DNA from 3 places in the Bradyrhizobium sp. HKCCYLRH2047 genome. Region 1 is predicted to be linked to each of the others. Evidence: predicted binding sites of a transcription regulator. Region 1 holds the regulator's gene; each other region holds the start of a gene.

Region 1 (7,650 bases):
GGTGGGGCAGCCGGCGATGAGCCATTCGCTGTCGACGCTTCGCGTGCTGCTGCAGGATGAGCTGTTCGTCCGCGTCGGCACGATCATGCAGCCGACCCCCAAGGCTGCGGTGCTGGCCGGACCGGTTCGGGCGGCGTTGGCTCAGATGCAGGCTGCGTTGCACGCCGCACCGGAGTTCGACCCAGCGACCGAGCAGCGCACCATCCGCTTGGGATTCTCGAGCGAGGTCGAGCTGCTGCTGATCCCCGAACTCACGGCGGAGCTGCGTCGAACGGCGCCCGGCGTGCGGCTTCTCAGCCGTCCGACCGAACGCAACGAGGTGCATCGTCTGCTCGACGAGGGCGCCTTGGATGTCGGCGTCGGCTGCTTCGAGGCGGTGGCGCTGCGGCACCGATCCCAGTTCCTGTTCGAGCAGGCGCTGAGCTGCGTCTACAATCCAAAGCGCATCGCGATGAAAACACCGATCGGCCTGGATGCCTATCTGTCGCTTCCGCACGCACTGGTGACGCTGACCAACAGCCTGCAGGGCTGCCTGGAGGCGGCGCTGGATGAGATCGGCACCGAGCTCAACGTGGTCTCGGCCTCCTCGGATTTCCTCAGCGTGCTGGCGACGGTGGCCGCGTCACCGGTGATCACCACGATCCCGACCCGGATGGCAAGGCTCTACGGACCCCGGTTTGGGCTGGCGCTCTGTCCGGCGCCGTTGAAGTTGCGGCTGCCGGCGGTCTCGATGGTCTGGCCGCTGCAGCTCGACCGCGATGCCGCATCGGTCTGGCTGCGGAACATGGTGGCAAACATCCTGCACACCACCGAGCGCGCCGCCTGTCGCGCGGCTGCCGGATAGCTCCGTCTGGACTCCGTGTGCACGTGAGCAGATCGCGACTGCCCCCCCCGGCATGATTGCAGAGTTTCTCGCGCGATCGTGAGGCGGCGGGCCACGCGACGCACCTTCAGACGATCGGAAAGCCGGGAGCGGCTTAGGCTCTTGGCCACCCCGTGCGCGTTCGGTTAGAAGGCGATTCAGTCGATCTGCCCGTCTTCGTCCGAAGGTAATCCCATGGCCCTGATGCCGGTCTCCGATGCGTTGTCCGCGGTGCTCGCCGGCACCGAGCCGCTGGCTGAGGAAATGGTCGGGCTGGACGAGGCCTATCACCGCATCCTGGCCCGCGACCTCGCGGCGCTGCGGACGCAGCCGCCCGAGGCGATGTCGGCGATGGATGGCTATGCGGTGCGCGCGGCCGACGCAGCCAAGGCCAAGGCGCGGCTGAAGGTGATCGGCGAGGTCGCGGCGGGACGGCCGTTCGATCGCGTGGTCGGGCCCGGCGAGGCGGCGCGGATCTTCACCGGCGGCGTTGTCCCCGCAGGCGCCGACGCGGTGGTGATCCAGGAGGACACGATCGCCGAGGACGGCCATGTCGTGATCACCGAGGCCGCGATCACAGGCCGGCACATCCGGCCGGCCGGCGTCGACTTCCACCAGGGCATGGTGCTGCTGAAGGCCGGGCGCCGGCTCAGCGACCGCGACCTATCCCTGGCGGCCAGCATGAATCATCCGGCGCTGCCGGTGCGGCGGCGGCCGAAGGTGGCGCTGCTCGCCACCGGCGACGAGCTGGTGATGCCGGGCTCGACGCCCGGCCCGGGGCAGATCGTCTATTCCAACGGCTACGCGCTGCGGGCGCTGGTGCGCAGCGAGGGCGCGACGCCGATCGATCTCGGCATCGCCGCGGATACGATGGCGGCGACGGTCGCTGGAATCCGGCGCGCCCGCGCGGCAGAGGCCGACGTCCTGATCACGACCGGCGGCGCCTCGGTCGGCGATCACGACCTGGTCAAGCAGGCGCTGGAGGCCGAGGGCGTCGAAATGGCGTTCTGGAAGATCGCGATGCGGCCGGGCAAGCCGATGATGCACGGACGGCTCGGCGACATCAGGGTGATCGGACTGCCCGGCAATCCGGTGTCGTCCTATGTCTGCGCCATCCTGTTCATGGTGCCGCTGATTCGGCGCCTGCTCGGCCGCGACGAGGCCGTGATGCCGCGCGAGACCGCCCTGCTCGGCCGCGAGTTGGGGGCGAACGATTCGCGCGAGGACTATCTGCGGGCGCAGCTCAAGGAGCGCGCCGACGGCACCCTGGTCGCAACACCGGTGACGCAGCAGGATTCGTCGCTGCTCGGCAATCTCGCGCTGTCGCAGGCGCTGGTGATCCGGCCGGCGTTTGCGCCGAAGGCGCCTGCCGGCAGCCCGTGCGAGATCCTGCGCCTGCCGAACTGAGCCGCTTCCCCGGTAAAGCCCGGTCCGTTCATCATATTTTTAGGATTGCGGAACACACATCGAACATATAGTGTCCGTTCATGATTTGTTTTTAGTATGTTGCGGGCGACGCGATGACGGTCCGACTCCAGGGCGCTCTCAGCCGGCTTGTGCTCAAGGCGCAGCTCCTGGACTCGGACAACAACAAACCGGGGACCAGGTCGAAATGCTGACGCGCAAACAGTACGAACTTCTGCGGTTCATCAACGAGCGGCTCAAGGAAGCCGGCGTGCCGCCGTCCTTCGACGAGATGAAGGATGCGCTCGATCTGCGTTCGAAGTCCGGCATTCATCGCCTGATTACGGCGCTCGAGGAGCGCGGCTTCATCCGCCGGCTGCCGAATCGCGCCCGCGCGATCGAGGTGATCAAGCTGCCCGAGCTGTCGCAGGCCGCGGGCAACCGTCGCGGCTTCACGCCGTCGGTGATCGAAGGCAATCTCGGCAAGGTGCGCACCAGCACTCCCGCGCTAGACGATGGCGAGCGCCCTGTCGCGGTGCCGGTGATGGGCCGCATCGCCGCCGGTACCCCGATCGAGGCGCTGCAGACGCGCAGCCACACCATCAGCGTGCCTGCGGACATGCTCGGCAACGGCGATCACTATGCGCTCGAGGTGCGCGGCGACTCTATGGTCGATGCCGGCATCCTCGACGGTGACATGGCGCTGATCCAGCGCAACGAGACCGCCGACACCGGCGACATCGTGGTGGCGCTGATCGACGATGAGGAAGCGACCTTGAAGCGCTTCCGCCGTCGCGGCGCATCGATCGCGCTCGAGCCGGCCAACACCGCCTACGAGGTGCGCATCCTGCCGCCGAACCGGGTGAAGATCCAAGGCAAGCTGGTCGGGCTGTACCGCAAGTACTGATCGCGAATGGGATCGGTCGCTCGGCGGCGGGCGCACGCGCTGTCGCCGCCGAGCGAGAAGCCAGCCAAGCTGGAAGCAGCCAGCAAAATACGCCACACGCGAATGCACTTCATGATGTGCAGCGCGGCATGCTCAAACGCTTGTGATCGGCCGCGGGCACACGCGATGCAGATCAGCGCAGAATTGCCGCGAAGCGCGCGCTAACATCACCATCGATGTCCACTCTGATAGAGGCCTGCGCCTGTCCGGGGGGAGCGTGGGTCGGCTATCTCTCAACGAGGAGCGATCCGATGTGTGACTACAGCCTCCATGCGGTTGCGTCCCGTCCCGCCAAGGTCGGCGAGACGTTGATCTCGATGACCTTCCGTGGCACCGCCACCCGCGGCTTCGCGTTGGAGAGCGAGCCGACCGTCGCAGTCTGCATGCTGCCCGGCACCGAGTTGGCCTTCGCCGAGGACGTCCGCTACGACAGCCGCTGGCTCTGGACCCGGACGATCCGCGAGCGCGTCGCGAAGTTCAACAGCATCGAGACGCACATTCCCGATCGCCATCACGACGCGATCGAGTTCGCCGACGGCCGCCACGTGCTGGTGACCCAGCTCTGCGAGGGCCAGCGCGTCACCGTGCTGCAATTGCCGGTCAGCAAGCAGCCGGCAGAGCGTCGCCCGGACATCGGCGAGGACGTGCCGACGTCGCAGGCCACACCGATTCGCCGCATCAGCATCACCTGAGGGCCTGCGCGTCGGCATTTCTGTCGGTCATGAGCGCGCTTTCGAAGGTGGGAGACTTGGTCAACTTGGGTTCTGCAAGCGCAAAGTCCTCTCGGGCGAATCTCACGCCCCGGCATCGCATCGGATAGGAAAGACATCCCTCGGCCGGCATTGTGTGCCGGGGGAGCTTGCCGCCGTGGTCAACAAGATCGATTGGAACAAGGCCGGACGGATCACCGAGCCCGGCCGCTATATGCTTGCGTTCGGCTGGCTGACGGTCACGGCTGATGACATCGCCATCTGGCAACGCTATCCGGGCACCGCGTTCACGCTGGTCGAAGGCCCCTCGCTGTTCGATGGACCTGGTGACACCGAGTATCATCTCGGCACGTTCGAGCTGCCCGGCGCTCAATCCTGCTCGCCCTGCTCCGTCTCCGGCGGCGTCGCGTCCTGAAGCGGCGCGGCCGGCGCACGCGGCGTCAGCGTCGTGTCGAACGCGCCGGCCTCGGCGGGCGCCGGCCACCATGGGCGGTCGGTGCCGCCGGCGCGCGCCGGCGTCACGGTGAAGCCCTTGCCCCGCTGCACCAGCATCAAGGCGCCCTGCTGCCGCAGCCGTTCGCGATCGATCACGGCCGCCGCGCAGGATGACGGCGCGGCGCGCGCGGTGACGATCAGCGCGGCACGGGTGCAATCATCGGCGAGCGCCTCGGCGCGCAGGGTCAGGGCGGCGAAGCGGCCGTCGGCCATCGCGACCACGCAGCCCGCCTCGTCGCAGGAGACGCCATCGGCGAGCGACGGATCCGCCGGCAGCCGGGCATCGGCGTCGGCCGCGAGCCACTCCTTGGTGGCGAACACGTCCTTCCCCGTGCGCATCACATGCAGGCGCCCGTCACGGCTTCGCACCGCCACCGCGCGCCCGTCACCGGCGATCAGCACGTCGGGCAGCGGCGTCGTGGCGGCCCACGCGGTGGCCACCACGAGCCCGACGGCGCCCGACCAGCGCAGCGGTGTGCGCAGCAGGCCGATCACGATGACGCCGAGGCTGGCGAGGATCAGCGGGCCGATGCCGAAGGCCGGGATGCGCCCGACCGCGCCGGGCAGCGCCGCCACCCAGCGCGTCACCGCGATCATCCAGTCGATGCCGAGGCCCATCAGCGTCCACCAGACGCCGTCCAGGCCGAACGGCGCCGCCACCAGGCCCATCAGGCCGGCGGGCATCACCAGCGCCGAGACCACCGGCATCGCCGCGAGATTGGCGAGCACGCCATACGGCGTGACACGATGGAAATGGAAGGCGGCATAGGGCGTGGTCGCGAGCCCGGCGATCAGCGAGGCCAGCAGCAGCATCGCGAGCTCGCGCCCGCCCCACAGCGCGACGCGCTGCGTCGTGGAGCTGTCCGGCGTCGCGAACAGCCTGGGCAGGCCGAACTGCACCAGCGCGACCAGGCCGAGCGTTGCCGCGAACGACATCTGGAAGCTCGGATGCACCAGCGCCTCGGGGGCTGCGATCAGCACGATCATCGCCGCGACCGCGAGCGTGCGGAAGGTGACGGCGCGGCGGTCGACCATGACCGCGATCAGCACCACGGCCGTCATGAAGAACGATCTCTGGGTCGCGACCTCCGCGCCTGAGAGCAACAGATAGAACGCCGCCGCGACCAGCGCCGCGGCCGCCGCCCATTTCTTGATCGGGAGGCTGACGGCAAGGCCGGGGATCAGCGCCAGCAGTGCGCGCACGGCAAGGAACACGACGCCGGCGACGACCGCCATGTGATAGCCGGAGATCGACAGCACATGGCCGAGGCCGGAGATGAACATCGCGTCGTTGACATCGGGCGTGATGGCGTCGCGCCGGCCGGTCAGCAGCGCGGTGGCAATCGCCCGCTCGTCGCCCGACAGCCGCCCGCGGATGCGCGTATCGATCGCATCGCGCAGGCCCTGCATGGCCGCCGCATAGCCCAGGCCGAAGCCGGCGGCCTGCGGCGGCGCCGCCGTCGTGATCGCGCCCATCACGAAGCCGGAGGCGCCGATGCCCTGGAAGAACATGTCGCGCGCGAAATCGTAGGATCCCGGCCGCACCGGGGCCATCGGCGGCAGCAGTCGCGCCTTGAGCTCCACGAAGCTGCCGACCTCGGGCGCCGCGCCCTTGCGCACCGCGAGCCGCACGCGCGCCAGCGTGATCGCGTTGCGCGGGCTCTCCATCGCGGTGATCCGCAGCACGATCCGATCGCTGCGCTCGCGGATGTCGCGCGCCTCGACGAAGCCGGACAGCGCCACCGAATACAGCGGCCGCGCCAGCACCGGATGCGCGACACGCGCGGTCTTGAGGGTCGCGGCGGCAAAGCCGCTCGCCGCCGCCCCGATCATCACGGCCGCCGGAAACAGCCGATGCCGTCGCATCATGATCGCAACGACGCAGAGCAGCGCCGCCGTGATGGCGGCGATCCAGAGCACAGGCTCGTGATCGGCGGTGAAATACAGCGCGATGCCGGCCCCGAATGCCACCGGCACCCAGGGCAGCAGCCGCCCCGCGCCGGCCTCCTCGGCCGCCCAGATCTTGAGGCGCGCGGCGAACGCCGATGACGCGCCGGGCCGGATCGCGGGCCAGCCGCCGGCCAGCGCGCCCCGCGGCGGCCAGACGTCGGCCATCACGCCCGCGATCCCGCGCCGCCCTCCTGGACGTCCTGCTGGCGGCCTGACCGGCTCCGCCATTGCCAACACCACCCGTGACCCGACCGGGCGGGAAGGCTATCGGAAGCTGCGCGAGGCCGCCTAGCAGAACGAAACGGGAATCCTGACTTTCTGCACGCGCACCTGGCTTGGAACTTTTCGCGTCGCACGCGCTTATCGGGGTATGGACGCTAAAGGTATTGACGACCCCTTCGCCGATCTCGCGCTCGAGAGGGCGATCCACCTCCGCTGGACTCTCCGGGACATCAAGGCCCACCGGCTCACGCTGTCGCCAGTCGCCGAGGAAGACCTCTCGCTCCTCGCCGAGCGCGGGCTCGTCGAACTCACCGACGGTGTGCCGACCCTGACGAACGCCGGCCAGGACGCGATCAGCTGAGCTGCAAGCGTCCCGCGGCTTCCGCTCGCCTCAGCCCTTGGCGACCTCCTTCGCAAACGTGTCGCGCAGGCCGATGGTACGATTGAACACGAGCTTGTCGGGCGTCGAGTCCGGATCGCGCACAAAGTAGCCCTGGCGCTCGAACTGCATCGGCGCGTCCGAATTGCTCGCGGCGATCGCCGGCTCGATGCGGGCGTCGGTCAGCACTTCCAACGAGTTGGGATTGAGGTCGGCCGTGAAGTCGGCGGCGTTCGGACTCGGATTGGCGAACAGCTGATTGTAGATGCGGATCTCGGCTTTCAGCGACTGCGCCGCCGGCAGCCAGTGCATCGTCGCCTTGACCTTGCGTCCGTCCGGCGCGTTGCCGCCCTTGGTCGCCGGATCATAGGTACAGCGCAGCTCGACGATCTCGCCGGCATCGTTCTTGATCACGTCGCGGCACTTGATGAAATAGGCGTAGCGCAGCCGCACCTCGTTGCCGGGCGACAGGCGGAAGAACTTCTTGGGCGGGTTCTCCATGAAGTCGTCCTGCTCGATATAGAGCTCGCGGCCGAACGCGATCTTGCGCGTGCCGGCGGAAGCGTCGTCGGGGTGGTTGATCGCCTCGAGCTCCTCGACCTGGCCTTCCGGATAGTTCTCGATCACCACCTTCAGCGGCCGCAGCACCGCCATCCGGCGCTGCGCCGTGCGATTCAACTCT
Region 2 (7,650 bases), on a different contig from region 1:
AATCGGTGCAGGAGCGGATCAGGAAGGCGCGCTGCAGCGCGGTGATGGTGCGGTTGACCGCGCCGGCCGAGGCGAACGGCCCGAAATAGCGCCCCGGCCTGGACTGCGCGCCGCGGTGCTTGAGGATCTGCGGCGCCCAATGGTCGCCGGTGATGAGAATGTAGGGAAACGACTTGTCGTCGCGCAGCTGCACGTTGAAGCGCGGCTTGAGCTGCTTGATGAGGTTCGCTTCCAGCAGCAGCGCCTCGGTCTCCGTGGTGGTGGAGACGATCTCGACCGTCACGGTGGCTGCGATCATGCGCAGGATGCGCGCCGGCAGCGGCGCGTTGGCACGCGCATAGGACGACAGGCGCTTTTTGACGTTCTTGGCCTTGCCGACATAGAGCACGTCGTGGGCCGCGTTGAGCATGCGGTAGACGCCGGGCGAGGTCGGCGCCAGCCGCACCGCGTTCTCGATCGCCGCGTGGCCGATCGCGAGCGGGCCTTCCCCGACCGCCTCCAGGCTCTCCTCGGCCAGCTCCGGCAGCCGGCCGTCATCGTCCTCGTCTGCAGCCGAGGCGGCGGGGTCGAGATCGGGCGTGTCGATGGCCTCGGGTGGCAGGTCGGCCGTGGCGCCACGCCGGCTCGGGGGCGTCGGCGCCTTGGGTGGATCGGAGCTGTGGGTGGTCATGTCCGCAAATTAAGCGCTGCCGCGCCGTCTCGCCAGCTTGCGATCGCGCCATGCACAGGGCAGGGCGGTAACGCTCCGTTAAGCACGTTAATGGCCGGGTAACCCGGCTTAACAACGGCTTAACCTAAAACTCTCGATAAATGCTCACGAAAGAAGCGAGAGTTCCGTAACCACGCCGGCCCGCGCAGCACAGTCGCGCGGCGCATGCTCCGGCGGGTGACGGCGAGTGGCGTGGAGTGAGCGATGAACAGGTTCTTGGTCGGTGCTGCCGCCGCGGCGGGCTTGGGCGCGGCGGCTCTCGGATCGGTCTCGGCGCAGGCGGCGGACCTCGGCTACGGGCGCGGCGCGCCCTACACCGTCAACCAGCCCCTCAACGCCTACAGCTGGGCCGGCCCCTATCTCGGCGGCACGCTGGGCTATGAGTGGGGCACCGTCGGCAACAACCCGACCAAGCCGTCCGGCCTCACCGGCGGCCTGACCGCGGGCTACAATTGGCAGAACGGCCCTTGGGTGTTCGGCGCCGAGGGCGACATCAACCTGACCGGCGCCAACGACACCTTCGCGCCGTGGAAGTTCTCCAACCCGTGGTTCGGCACCTTGCGCGGCCGCGCCGGCTACGCCTTCAACAACATCCTGTTCTACGGCACCGGCGGCCTCGCCTTTGGCGGCCTGCGCGCCGAGACCTTCGGTCTTTCGGAATCGCACACCACGGTCGGCTGGACGCTCGGTGCCGGCACCGAATTCGGCCTGGCGCAGAATTGGACCGCGAAGATCGAGTATCTCTACGTCGATCTCGACAGCAGCAATTTCGTGATCACGGGGGCGAAGAACGACTATCGGTTTGGAATTGTGCGCGCAGGCATCAACTTCCACTTCTGATGGCAACGAGGGAATAGGAAGAAGAAACGTCCAACGACAACCTCCCGGCCGCTCGCGCGGCCGGGATTTTTTTGTCGGAGCCCTCCGTGCAATCGCGCATTATCGCGCGCGGCCTGCACGTACGAGCCGGCAATGCTGTGCACGCACACAGGCGCTGCCGACAGCTTCCAAACCAACGAAGAGGTGGCGTCGAGGCGCCTCCGGTTGCACTCACGCCGGCGCGTGAATGACCGCCAGGCGGGCTCGTCCTAAGACGATAGCACCAGGTTCACCGCTTTCGGGCCCTTGCCCTTCTTGTCCGGCTCGACCTCGAAGCTGATCCGCTGTCCTTCGGTCAGGTCCTTCAGGCCCGCGCGCTCCACCGCCGTGATGTGCACGAACACGTCGCGTCCACCGTCGTCCGGCTTGATGAAGCCGTAGCCGCGTTCACCGTTGAAGAACTTGACCGTCCCAGTCATGGCCATCGGGAAACTCCTCCCCCGCAATGCTTCCTCCACTGCGCGCCCTGCGCAGCGTCCGACCGGACATCACTTTGATCGGAAAGCGTTGGCCACCTTAACGCCCAGCGCTCGCCGCGCCGGATCGCCGGATCTTGTTAGGCCTTGATCACCCCGCCGCAACCATTCGCGGAAGCGGAACGTAAAGCCAGTCTTACAATCGGACACAATAATACGGTTCCGCGCCGATTGACTACGGCTTTTCGACCAGTAGCCGTTTCAAGCTTTGGGGAATTCGATTCGGAAGCGCGCCGCGCCGCCCTGGCCGAGCGGCTTCTGCAGTTCCTGCAGGATGAGCTTCAGCTCGTCATGCAATGTCCAGGGCGGGTTGACGATCAGCAGTCCGGTCGAGGTCAGCGCCTCGCCTTCGATCTGCGGTGCAACACTGAACTCGACCCGCAGCACCTTGCCGGTTGGCTTGGCCGCGGCCGCGAGCGCCGCGATGCGATCGCTCAGCTCTTCGGTGGCGCGCCGGCTCTTGGCGGGGTACCACAGCACGTAGATACCAGTGGTCCATTTCGCGAAGGCCGCGGCAAAGCGGTCGGCGAGCCGCTCGAACTCATCCTTCGCCTCGAACGCCGGATCGATCAGCACCACGCCCCGGCGCTCGTTCGGCGGCACGAAGGCGGGCAGGGCGACCCAGCCGTCGAGATCGACGACGCGGGCCTGGGTGTCGCGGCGCAACTGATCGATCAGCTGCTTGCGGGGGATCGGCGCCAGCTCGCACAGGGTCATGCGGTCCTGCGGCCGCAGCAGCGCGCGCGCGATCAGCGGCGAGCCGGGATAGGCGACGAGCTCGGCCGTCGGATTGAACGATCGGACGATATCCAGATAGGGCTGGACCAGCGCATAGACCTGATCCGACAGCCGCGCCTGCAGCAGGCGGGCAATGCCGGTGAGGAACTCGCCGCTGCGGGTCGCCTCGTCGCCGGTGAGATCGTACAGGCCAGCGCCGGCATGGGTGTCGATCACCCGGAATGCAGCGGGCTTCTCCTGGAGGTAGACCAGGATGCGCGTCAGCACGATGTGCTTGATGACGTCGGCGAAGCCGCCGGCGTGAAAGGCGTGTCGGTAGTTCATGCCGTCCGGGTTACGCCGTTCCATGCCAAAAGGGTACCCCGTCGATGCGCCGCATGCCCTTTCGGAGAGCCGCGGATCAGCGCCGCCGCAACAGGGCCACAGGCCGACGCGCTGCGGTCGCCCGATTCGCAGTCGCTAGCCGCCGCGGACCGGCGGCATGTTGACCTCGTCGCGCCGGCAGGCCTGCCGGTCGATCTCGTCGCAATTGCGAAACTCGAGATCCTTCGACAGGCAGATCCGGACCTCGCTCAGCCGGGTGCGATTGCAGGTGACGGCAATGCCCGATGTCGTGAGCTTGGGGTTGGCCTTGATGAAGGCTTCCTCAACCGCCGCCGGCGCCACTGTCTTGGCTTCCGCGAGATCGAGAAATTCCGGCGGGATCTTGATGGCGGCCCGCGCCTTGCGGATGGCTTCGAAGTAGGCCTTCGCCGACACGCCGGCGCAGGTGCCGTGCTTGTCCCACTCGTTGTAGATCAGGCCCGGCGCCGGCATCAGGTCGAGCATCGATGTCATGATGTTGCGCGGCAGGCGCGGCGCCGGCTGCTCGCAATATTCGGGGTAGCCGTTCTCGTATTGCGGCCACAGCCCGTGCACGACGAACGAGTAGGGCCGGCCGGTGCACTGTTGGGACCGGCTGCCGCGGCCGCCGCGCTCCTCCGCCTCGGCACAGTACGAGGGCGACCACGACAGCGAGAGAACGTAGAAGTCGAACGCGCCCGGCGCATTCTGGCGCCGGTCCTGCGCCGCGGCGGAGCCAGCCGCGAGCACACCGAGCAAGAGGGCAAAGCAGGCGATCGTTCTGGACAACAGGACGGCAGGTCGGCGCAGGCAATCGAACATGGCATACTCCCCGGACAATGCCAGGAGCCTACCAGCGCGCGGGAACATTTCAAGAACAAAAATGGCTGCCCCGAGGCAGCCATTGGTCAGCTGGCCGCTCGCGCGAGCGGGCGATGCGCCGGGAAAGGCGAATCAGGGCTTGGCGGCGCGGCAGGCCGGATTGAAGGCCCAGTTGCGATCGAGGCCGACGACGCAGAACTCGACGCCCTGGTCATAGCCGGCGAAGCCGCCATCCTCGATGATCGAGAAGTTGACGGTGCGCGCCTTGCCGTCGCTGATCATCACGCTGCCGGTGCAGAAGCGGCGCGGGATGTTGTCGGACTGCCAGGGCCGGAAGGCGATCTCATGGACATTGGCGACGCCGGTAATCGTCAGCGAGGAATTCCAGAAGGTGCTCTCCTTGTCCTGGAATCGCGAGACGATGGTCGGAATGGCCGCCTCGCAAGGCGCGACCCGGCCGTCATATTTCGGACCGGACAGCCAGAAGTTCATCTCGAGCGGGTTGGCCGCCTGGACCGGCGCGGTCGCGACCGCGAGCAGCGCGCCGCATGCGGCACCGAACGTCTTGAAAGCTGAGCTGAAGTCGCGCATGGGCCGTCCGCAAGGCTGATCCGGGAGCGTGGACCGTGCCGCGGTGGCCACAGGAGGTCAAGTGCAACGCGGCAACACTCCACGATTAGTCCTGTTAACCCGGGGCCGGTGTTCTTTTCTTGACCGCACGGGACCTTTAGAATGGCAGGCCAGATCGAGGAGAATGCAATGCGGACGCTGATGGCCGGATTCGTGAAGACTGCAGGCCTGGTGGCCGCTGGGATGGTTCTGGTTGCCGCGTCCGCCCAGGCCGACGTGGTGCCGCCCTTCAAGGGCAACGACACCGGCGGCATCATCGCCTATCAGCTGGCCCAGACCACCGATGCGCGCCAGCTCGCGGTCGACCACTGCGCCTCCTACGGCAAGGTCGCGAAGTTCGGCGCCGTCGATGCGCGCTACGGCGGCTACGTCTCGTTCTCCTGCCGCTGGGTACCGTACGGCTCGGCGCAGCGGCCGCTGCGGACGCTCTACTGACCTTCCATCAACTGCCGTTCTCCTAATTGCCATCTTTTGGCGGCATTCGCTCTGGCATCGATCAACGAGCCGGAACGGGGGCACATGACCTGCACACGCATCGCAATCGGGCTGTTGGCCTGCTGCCTCCTGGGCGTGACCGCGAGCCATGAGGCTCGGGCCGTCGACCTGCCGGTGCGCAAGGCCGGCCTGTGGGAGCTGAAGATGATCAGATCCGGCGGTCAGCTGCCGGAGGCGACGATTCAGCACTGCACCGACGCGGCCACCGACAAGGAGATGAACAACTTCGCCTCTCCGATGGCGCAGCAGGTCTGCTCCAAGCAGGATATCCAGAAAACCGCGACCGGCTACGTCTCCGATTCGGTCTGCAATTTCGGCGGCATCAATACGACGTCGCATGCCGACATCACCGGCGATTTCAACTCGGCCTATACGGTGAAGACGATGTCGCGAGTCACGGGCGGTGCCGCCGGCACCGGGGTGAAGGACACCGCGATGACGATCGAGGCCAGATGGCTCGGCGCCTGCAAGCCCGACCAGAAGCCCGGGGACATCGTGATGCCCGGCGGCATGAAGATGAACGTCAAGGACATGGCGAAGCTGAAGGCCCTGATCCCGGGCGTGAAGCAGTAGGCGGGCGCTCGTTGCGCGTGATGGGCGCAGCGACGTGGACCGTCGCTCATTCGCGGACGCAAACCACGATCTTCCCGATATGCCGGCCCGTCTCCATGCGGGCATGCGCATCGGCCGCCTCGGACAGGCGATAGGTGCTGTCGATGTGCGGCCGAATGGCCGTTCCGAGAAGAGGCCAGATCCGCTGCCGCAGCTCGGTCGCGATGCGCCGCTTGAGATCGAGCGACGTCGACCGCAGGAGCGCGCCGGTGATGCTGGCCCGGCGCGCCATCAGGCTGCGCAGCGGCACCGCCAGCTCCTTGCCCTGTCCAGCCGAGAGCTGGGCGATCCGTCCGCCCATCGCGAGCGCCGCAAGGTCCTGGGCGATGTGGGCGCCGGCGGAGGTGTCGAGGATGCAGTCGACCCCGCGCGTCCCCGTCGCCGCGCGGATCTGCTCGGCGAGATCGGGATCGGCATAGTCGAACACGGCGCTGCAGCCGAGCCTGAGTGCCAGGGCGCGCTTCTCCGCGGTGCCGGCGGTGGCCATGACGGGATGTCCCAGCGCGCGCAGCAGCTGGATCGCGATCGTGCCGACGCCGCTGCCGCCGCCGTGAATCAGGGTGGTCTCGCCGGGCGCCATGCGCATCAGCTCGAAGAAGTTGAACCAGGTCGTGAACAGCGCCTCGGGCAGGGCGGCGCCCTGGATCCAGTCGAGGCTGCTCGGCAGGTCCAGCGCAAGATGCTGATCGGTGGCGACGTATTGCGCGTAGGAGCCGCCGTCGGTCAGCGCCATCACCGCTTGACCCAGCCGTTCCGGGGAAACGTCGGCGCCGCAGGCCACGATGCGCCCCGAGGCTTCCAATCCCGGTATGGGATTGGGCTCCCGCGACGGCCCGGCAGCGCGCTGGTTGCAGTCGTGACGGTTGATGCCGGCGGCGGCGACCTCGATCAGGACGTCGTCGGGGCCGAGCCGCGGGACCGGCCAGTCCTGTCGCTCTGACAGGACCTCCGGGCCGCCCGCGGCGGTGATGATGACGGCGCGCTGATCGTCCGGAATCATGTGTGGTCGCTCATGTGCTCACTTGCCGACCAGGCCGCACTTGCTGCGGTCGAGCGGACGAAACGCCTGATCGGGGGCGATCTTCGTCACCAGCTTGACGAAGTCCCAGGGGCCCTTCGATTCGGCGGGAGTCTTGACCTGGACGAGGTACAGGTCGTGCACCATGCGCTGGTCGTCGCGGATCTGACCGTGGTCCGCATAGGCGTCCGAGACCGGTGTGGATTTCATCTTCGCCATCACCGTTGCGCCGTCGTCGCTGTCCGCATCCTTCACCGCCTGCAGAAAGTGCCGCACGGCCGAGTAGACTCCGGCCTGGATCTGTGACGGCATCGCCTTGCGGCGCGCGTAGAACGCGTCGGAGAAGCGGCGCGCGGCGGGGGAGGCGTCCTCGAAGAAGCTGGTGACGATGAGATCGCCCTGCGTCGCCTTGAGGCCGATGGCTTCGATGTCGACGTTCTGGAACGACATCGGCACGATCTTCATCCCCTGGGCCGCAAGCCCGAATTCCTCGGCCTGCTTGATGGCGGTGGCATTGTCGCCGGCGACGTTGAGCGCCAGGATCTTGGCGCCGGAGGCCTGGGCCTGCAACAGGAACGAGCCGTAATCCGGCGTGCCGAGCTGCGCCTTGACGCTGCCGGCGACCGTGCCGCCGAGCTCGGCGATGCGGGCGCGCGCGGTCGCCTCGACCGAATGGCCGAACGCATAGTCGCCGGTGATGAAGAACCACGGCTCCTTGCTGGTCTGCATGATGCCCGAGACGACGGCGGTGGCGGTCGAATAGGCGTCGTGCGTCCATTGCACCGAGGTCGGCGCGCACGCCTCGTCGGTGAGCTGGTTGGCGCCGGCCCCCGAGACGAGGAAGATCCTGCCGTTGCTGCGCACCAGCTCCTGGACGCCGAGCGCCGCGCCGGAGCTGCCGCCGTCCGCGATCGCCTGCACGCCGTCCT
Region 3 (7,650 bases), 120 kb from region 1:
GCGGCGTGATCGGCTACAATTGGCAGGTCGACAACATCGTGTTCGGCCTCGAGGGCGACTATCACTGGGCGGACATCGACGGCCGCTCGGCCGTGATCAACGCCGGCGTCGGTGACACCTACTTCACCAAGCTGCGCGGCTTCGGCGACATCAAGGGCCGGCTCGGCTGGGCCACGGGTCCGGCACTGCTCTTCGTCAGCGGCGGTGCCACCGTCGGCGATCTGCAGCACCGCTACGATGGCGTTCCCGGCAACGTGTTCGTGCAGAACGACTGGCGCTGGGGTTGGACGATCGGCGCCGGTGCCGAGTACATGTTCGCTCCGAACTGGTCGGCCAAGGTCGAGTACAACTATCTCGATTTCGGCAAGAGCTCGATCCAGTACTCCCCGGTCGCGACCAACCGCTCGGAGTGGAGCGACACCGTCCATACCGTCAAGGCCGGCATCTCCTACCACTTCGGTGGTCCGGGCATGTCGCGCTACTGATCGCACGCAGAAAGCGAATATGTCGAAAGGCCGGCCTCGCGCCGGCCTTTTTTTGTGTGCCAGAACCGGTACTTGCCGAGCCGTTGTGTCCTTTGGGTGACGGCTTTTTACGGCGGAAGGGGCTATCAAGGTCCGGCGGGTGGGCGTTGGTGAGAGCGTGCGTGCGGGCGTCGGACTTGGTTTGGGGAATGCGATGAGAAGGCTGTTGCTGGGGGCGACAACTTCGCTGGCGCTGGGGATTGCGCCGGCCATCGCTGCCGATCTGCCCGCGCGCACCTTCACCAAAGCGCCTGCGATGATCACAACGATCTATGATTGGAGTGGTTTCTATGTCGGCCTGAACGCCGGCGGCGCATCCTCCCGCACCTGCTGGACCAACAAGGTCAGCTTCGCAGGTGTCGCTGCGACCAACGCCGAGGGTTGCCACGATGCGACCGGCGCGCTGGCGGGCGGCCAGATCGGCTATCGCTGGCAGGCTGGCGGCTGGGTATTCGGCGTCGAAGGTCAGGGCAACTGGGCCAACCTCAAGGGCAGCAACACCAGCCAGTTCGCCCCGGCCGTGACCAACCAGACCAAGATCAACGGCATCGGCGTGTTCACGGGCCAGGTCGGCTATTCCTGGAACAACGTGCTCTGGTACGTCAAGGGCGGCGCCGCGGTCGCAAGCGAGAAGTACAACGGTCTCGCCACGGCAACGGGCGCGGCTCTCGACCAGTCCAGCGCCACGCGCTGGGGGGCTGCGGTCGGCACCGGTGTCGAGGTCGGCTTCGCCAAGAACTGGTCGGTCGCAGCCGAATACGAGCACCTGTTCATGGGCAACCGCACCCTGGGCTTCTCCGGTGTTCCCGGCGGAGCCGCGGGCCGGACCGATGCGGTCGGCCAGGACGTCGACATGGCGACGGTCCGCGTCAACTATCGCTGGGGCGGTCCCGTCGTCTCCAAGCACTGACCCTCGAGGACAGGCACTCGAAGACTGGCGCGCTCGAAGACTGGCACTCGAGGCCTGACGCGCCAGGCGCTCACCATGCGTGCCCTCGGGACAGCTCCACGATCGGCGCGACGGCCGCGATCTTTACCCGCGCTTAAGCACGTTCGACACATCCCGCCGCACGCCTGCTGCCGATCACGAGTTTAGAAAGCAGTGTCTCCTACAACCAGCCACAGGCCACCTTCGCGTGGGCCCGGATCGGAGGGATCCGGTGCGAGGACAGTTATGGGACTGGGGAGAGACGAATGCAGAAGACGACCTTGATCTTGACCGCTGGAGCCGCGGCGCTGGGACTGGCGCCGGCCTCCGCGGCCGACTTCGCGACGCGCCCTTACAGCAAGGCGCCGCCGCCGGCCTATGTCACGCCGCTGCCGAGCTGGGCCGGGTTCTACCTCGGCGTCAATGGCGGCGCCGACTGGAGCCACAACTGCTGGACGCTCAATCGCGTCGGCGGCGTGCCGGTCGTGCCGACCCAGTCCGAAGGCTGCCACAATGCCTCGAGCGGACTCATCGGCGGCCAGGTCGGCTATCGCTGGCAGGCGGCGAGCTGGGTGTTCGGCGTCGAGGCCCAGGGCGACTGGACCGACCTGAAGTCGTCGAACGCGAGCACGGCTGCGCTGGCTGCAGGCATCACCAACACCACCAAGACCGATGCGATCGGCCTGTTCACCGGCCAGGTCGGCTATGCCTGGGGCAACGTGCTCTGGTACGTGAAGGGCGGCGCGGCCGTCACCCACAACAAATACACCGGCACGGCGAATGCGGCTGCGCCCTTCCCGGTCGGCACGCTGCTGGATTCCGCCAGCGAGACCCGCTGGGGCGGCACCGTCGGCACCGGCGTCGAGTTCGGCTTCGCGCCGAACTGGTCGGTCGCCGTTGAGTACGACCACCTGTTCATGGGCTCGCGCGACATCAGCTTCCCGGCCACCGCCACCGTGCTGTCGCGCGTCGACACCATCAAGCAGGACATCGACATGGCGACCGTCCGAGTGAACTATCGATTCGGAGCGCCGATGGGCACCCGCTACTGAAAAAAGCCGCCACTCGCACGCATTCGGAAAGGCCGGCCTCCACGCCGGCCTTTTTCGTGTCAACAGCCCGGCAGCGTCGCGGCGTTTTTGTGCTAAATATATGATTTATAACGCTTTTTCGTTTCTGTGGCGGGCGCGTTACAGCGTCTCCGGGATGCCCTGTGTATGACTTGCCCATCGCTTGTCATTCCAACCTCCCGGGGGAGAATTTGATGAAGAAGTTGCTTGTGATCACGACGGCCCTCGCCGGCGTCGCGGCCGCCACGTCCGCGTCGGCGGCCGACATGGCGGCACGGCCCTACACCAAGGCGCCGCCCATGGTCGCGCAGATCCTGAGCTGGTCGGGCCTCTACGCCGGCATCCAGGGCGGCGGCGGCTGGGGCACCAGCAAGGAAACCTTCCTTGGCCGCTTCAATGCGCCGGGCTTCCTGGGCACCCAGAACTACAACACCAATGGCGGCTTCGTCGGCGGCGTGCTCGGCTACAATTGGCAGGTCGACAACGTCGTGTTCGGCCTCGAAGGCGACTATCACTGGGCCGACATCAACGGCCGCTCCGCAGTGGTCAATGCCGGCGTGGGCGACACCTTCTTCACCAAGCTGACCAGCTTCGGCGACATCAAGGGCCGCCTCGGCTACGCCGCAGGTCCCGCTCTGTTCTTCGTGAGCGGCGGTGCCGCCGTGGGCCAACTGCAGCACCGCTACGACGGCGTGCCGGGCAACGTCTTCAGCCAGACCACCACCCGCTGGGGCTACACGGTCGGGGCCGGCGCGGAATACATGTTCGCCCCGAACTGGTCGGCCAAGCTCGAGTACAACTATCTCGACTTCGGCAAGAGCGCGATCCAGTACAGCGCTTTCGCGACCAACCGCTCCGAGTGGAAGGACACCGTCCACACCGTCAAGGTCGGCCTCAGCTACCATTTCGGCGGCCCGGTCATTGCCAAATACTGATACCTGCAACCGACAGGTTCCGAGAAAGGCCGGCGAAAGCCGGCCTTTTTTGTTGCACCGATACCACCGTGCCGGCTCGCCACACACGGAACCAAGCAATTGAGTAACATAGGCTTTCTGGAACTGGGCCGTAAAAACGCGGTTTGGCCGCGAGTGTGTCTTCAGGGTGACGGTAATCCGTACGGAACCGGGCTATAGGAACCTCGTCAACTTGAACGGGTGAGTCTGTTTCGTGCGTAAGCTTATCGGTGCGATGCGGACTTCGAGGAATAAACTGGAGACTGGAATGAAGAAGATCTTGCTCGCGACCGTGGCCCTGGCCGCCCTGGCCGCTCCCGCTGCCGCCGCTGATCTCGCCGCACGCCCGACCTACACCAAGGCCCCGGTTCTCGCGCCGGTGCAGACCTGGACCGGTTTCTACATCGGTGCGATGGGTGGCTACGCCAATGAGGACGCCGACTTTGCGGCCATGAAGGGCGGCTTCGCCGGTGGCACCGTCGGCTACAACTGGCAGCAGGGTGCTGTCGTGTTCGGCCTCGAGGCCGATGCTGCCTGGGCTGACATCAATGCCTCCGTCGGCGCGCTTGGCGTGACCGCCGAATCGAAGATCCGTGACTGGGGCACCGTCCGTGGCCGCATCGGTTACGCCTTCGGCCCGACCCTGCTGTACGCCACCGGCGGTTACGCCTGGGCGGACAACCGCATCTCGCTGACGGCTCCGGGCGTCGCCGTTTCGGACAGCAAGATCCACTCGGGCTGGACCGTCGGCGCAGGCGTCGAGTACATGTTCGCCCCGAACTGGTCGCTGAAGGGCGAGTACCTCTACAAGAGCTTCGGTGGCGAGAGCTACACCTTCACCGGCCTCGGCACGCTCGCGACCGGCACGCTCAACGTGCATTCCGGTCAGGTCGGCATCAACTACCACTTCTAAGAACGTCGCCTCCGGGCCAACGCACACAGCCTCCGCTCTGCCAGAGCGGAGGCTTTTTCTTTGCGGGATCGCGCACAGGGCCGGACGGAACCGGCAGCCTCCTGCCAATCGCTGCCATTCCCTGAGCGCATTGTTGATGATTCGCTGACGGTACTGGAAATCCGGCCACGTTCTTCCTACGTTCCGACGATACCTTTTCCCTCTGGCGTCCGATGGCCGGCTCCCGGCAGAACGCGCCTGCAACAATGGCGCGGTCTCGCGCCGTGGGACGATCGTCATGGATGAAGTGCTCAAGGCCAAGCAGCGCGCGCAAGCCAACCAGTCGAGCCTGCGGGCCATCACCATCCGTGGCGCCCGCGAGCACAATCTGAAAAACATCGACGTCGAGATCCCGCGCGACAGGCTGGTGGTGTTCACCGGGCTGTCCGGCTCCGGCAAATCCTCGCTCGCCTTCGACACCATCTATGCCGAGGGCCAGCGCCGCTACGTCGAATCGCTGTCGGCCTATGCACGCCAGTTCCTGGAGATGATGCAGAAGCCGGATGTCGACCAGATCGACGGCCTGTCGCCGGCGATCTCGATCGAGCAGAAGACGACCTCGAAGAATCCGCGCTCGACGGTGGGCACCGTCACCGAGATCTACGACTACATGCGCCTGCTGTGGGCGCGCGTCGGCGTGCCCTACTCGCCGGCGACCGGCCTGCCGATCGAAAGCCAGACCGTGTCGCAGATGGTCGACCGCGTGCTGGCGCTGCCCGAAGGCACCCGCCTCTATCTGCTGGCGCCGGTCGTGCGCGGCCGCAAGGGCGAGTACAAGAAGGAACTCGCGGAATATCTCAAGAAGGGCTTTCAGCGCGTCAAGATCGACGGCACCTTCCATGAGCTGGCCGAGGCGCCCACGCTCGACAAGAAGTTCCCGCACGACATCGATGTCGTCGTCGACCGTATCGTCGTGCGCCCCGATATCGGCCAGCGCCTGGCGGAGAGCTTCGAGACCGCGCTGAAGCTCGCCGAGGGCTTGGCCGTGATCGAGTTCGCGGATGCAGCCCCTTCCTCGTCATCACCGGGCCGCGCCGAAGGCGCGAGACCCGGTGATCCATCCTCTTCGAAGGAGATGGATGGCCGGGTCAAGCCCGGCCATGACGAGAAGAAGAAGGTGGCCAAGATCCACGACAAGAGCGGGCCCGAGCGCATCCTGTTCTCGGAGAAGTTCGCCTGCCCGGTCTCCGGCTTCACCATCCCCGAGATCGAGCCGCGGCTGTTCTCGTTCAACAACCCCTACGGCGCCTGCCCGGAATGCGGCGGCCTCGGCGTCGAGCAGCATGTCGATGCCGACCTCGTCATTCCCGACAAGGACGTCACGCTGCGCAAGGGCGCGATCGCGCCCTGGGCCAAGTCGTCGTCGCCCTACTACCTGCAGACGCTGACCGCGCTCGGCAAGTTCTACAAGTTCACGCTCGACACCAAGTGGAAGGACCTGCCGAAGAAGACGCAGAACGCGCTGCTGCACGGCTCCGGCGACGACGAGATCAAGTTCACCTATGAGGACGGCGTCCGCGCCTACGACACCAAGAAGCCGTTCGAGGGCGTCATCACCAACATCGAGCGCCGCTTCCGTGAGACCGAGAGCGAATGGGCGCGCGAGGAGCTCGGCAAGTACTTCAACGACGTGCCCTGCGCCGGCTGCAAAGGCTTCCGGCTGAAGCCCGAGGCGCTGTGCGTCAAGGTCGGCGGCAAGCACATCGGCGAGATCAGCGATCTCTCCGTCAAGGCTGCCGGCGAATGGTTTGCCGAGGTGCCGAAGGCCCTGAACGCGCAGCAGACCGAGATCGCCACCCGCATCCTCAAGGAGATCCGCGACCGCCTGACCTTCCTGCTCGATGTCGGCCTGAACTACCTGACCCTGGCGCGCTCCTCCGGCACCTTGTCCGGCGGCGAGAGCCAGCGCATCCGCCTGGCCTCGCAGATCGGCTCGGGGCTGACGGGTGTGCTCTACGTGCTGGACGAGCCGTCGATCGGCCTGCACCAGCGCGACAATGCCCGCCTGCTCGACACGCTGAAGCGGCTGCGCGACCTCGGCAACACCGTGATCGTGGTCGAGCATGACGAGGATGCCATTCGCCTCGCCGACTACGTGCTCGACATCGGCCCCGGCGCCGGCACCCATGGCGGCAACATCGTCGCCGAGGGCACGCCGGCCGAGATCATGCGCAATCCGGCGTCGCTGACCGGCAAATATCTCACCGGCGAGCTCGAGGTCGAGGTACCCGAGCGGCGGCCACCGAACCATCGCCGCACCATCAAGGTCGTCAACGCCCGCGGCAACAATCTGAAGAACGTCTCCGCCGAGATTCCGCTCGGCCTGTTCACGGCGATCACCGGCGTGTCCGGCGGCGGCAAGTCGACGCTGCTGATCGACACGCTGTACAAGGCGATCGCGCGCAAGCTCAACGGCGCCAACGAGGCGGCGGCGCCGCACGACCGCATCGAGGGCCTGGAGCACATCGACAAGATCATCGACATCGACCAGTCGCCGATCGGCCGCACGCCGCGCTCCAACCCCGCGACCTATACCGGCGCGTTCACGCCGATCCGCGAATGGTTCGCCGGCCTGCCCGAATCCAAGGCGCGCGGCTACGAGCCCGGCCGGTTCTCGTTCAACGTCAAGGGCGGCCGCTGCGAAGCCTGCCAGGGCGACGGCGTCATCAAGATCGAGATGCACTTCCTGCCCGACGTCTACGTCACCTGCGACGTCTGCAAGGGCAAGCGCTACAACCGCGAGACGCTCGACGTGCTGTTCAAGGGCAAGTCGATCGCCGACGTGCTAGACATGACCGTCGAGGAGGCCGCCGAGTTCTTCAAGGCGGTGCCGCGCGTGCGCGACACCTTCGAGACCCTGCGCCGCGTCGGCCTCGACTACATCCATGTCGGCCAGCAGGCCACCACGCTGTCCGGCGGCGAGGCGCAGCGCGTGAAGCTCGCCAAGGAATTGTCAAAGCGCGCCACCGGCCGCACGCTCTACATCCTGGACGAGCCGACCACCGGCCTGCACTTCCACGACGTCAAGAAGCTTTTGGAGGTGCTGCACGAGCTGGTCGCGCAGGGCAACACGGTGGTGGTGATCGAGCACAATCTCGAGGTCATCAAGACCGCCGATTGGGTCATCGACCTCGGCCCCGAGGGCGGCGACGGCGGCGGCGAGATCGTCGCCTGGGGCCCGCCCGAGGACATCGTCAAGGCCCCGCGCAGCTACACCGGGCAG

The links. The regulator LexA, encoded in region 1, represses DNA repair genes until DNA is damaged. The targets are predictions, from matches to a motif close to TGTTCNNNNTGTGTTCNG.
Region 2: ACQR1D_RS19870 (ribonuclease T2 family protein) is a predicted target of LexA. The motif match lies at 4,007-4,024, and genes of this name have one in related genera.
Region 3: uvrA (excinuclease ABC subunit UvrA) is a predicted target of LexA. The motif match lies at 4,557-4,574, and genes of this name have one in related genera.

Annotation. Positions count from the first base shown of each region.
Region 1 is NZ_JBNPUM010000006.1:143,676-151,325, reverse strand. It holds gene ACQR1D_RS16405 (LysR family transcriptional regulator) at 1-844, shown strand, start outside; gene ACQR1D_RS16400 (molybdopterin molybdotransferase MoeA) at 1,058-2,269, shown strand; gene lexA (transcriptional repressor LexA) at 2,475-3,173, shown strand; gene ACQR1D_RS16390 (hypothetical protein) at 3,464-3,904, shown strand; gene ACQR1D_RS16385 (hypothetical protein) at 4,080-4,337, shown strand; gene ACQR1D_RS16380 (ComEC/Rec2 family competence protein) at 4,292-6,595, opposite strand; gene ACQR1D_RS16375 (hypothetical protein) at 6,738-6,950, shown strand; gene ACQR1D_RS16370 (glutamine--tRNA ligase/YqeY domain fusion protein) at 6,981-7,650, opposite strand, start outside.
Region 2 is NZ_JBNPUM010000008.1:98,527-106,176, forward strand. It holds gene uvrC (excinuclease ABC subunit UvrC) at 1-670, opposite strand, end outside; gene ACQR1D_RS19855 (outer membrane protein) at 914-1,549, shown strand; gene ACQR1D_RS19860 (cold-shock protein) at 1,798-2,013, opposite strand; gene ACQR1D_RS19865 (23S rRNA (adenine(2030)-N(6))-methyltransferase RlmJ) at 2,266-3,126, opposite strand; gene ACQR1D_RS19870 (ribonuclease T2 family protein) at 3,262-3,966, opposite strand; gene ACQR1D_RS19875 (hypothetical protein) at 4,099-4,557, opposite strand; gene ACQR1D_RS19880 (hypothetical protein) at 4,726-5,031, shown strand; gene ACQR1D_RS19885 (DUF3617 domain-containing protein) at 5,116-5,664, shown strand; gene ACQR1D_RS19890 (NAD(P)H-quinone oxidoreductase) at 5,711-6,703, opposite strand; gene ACQR1D_RS19895 (ABC transporter substrate-binding protein) at 6,722-7,650, opposite strand, start outside.
Region 3 is NZ_JBNPUM010000006.1:265,061-272,710, reverse strand. It holds gene ACQR1D_RS16990 (outer membrane protein) at 1-485, shown strand, start outside; gene ACQR1D_RS16985 (outer membrane protein) at 679-1,434, shown strand; gene ACQR1D_RS16980 (outer membrane protein) at 1,719-2,504, shown strand; gene ACQR1D_RS16975 (outer membrane protein) at 2,717-3,457, shown strand; gene ACQR1D_RS16970 (outer membrane protein) at 3,744-4,388, shown strand; gene uvrA (excinuclease ABC subunit UvrA) at 4,666-7,650, shown strand, end outside.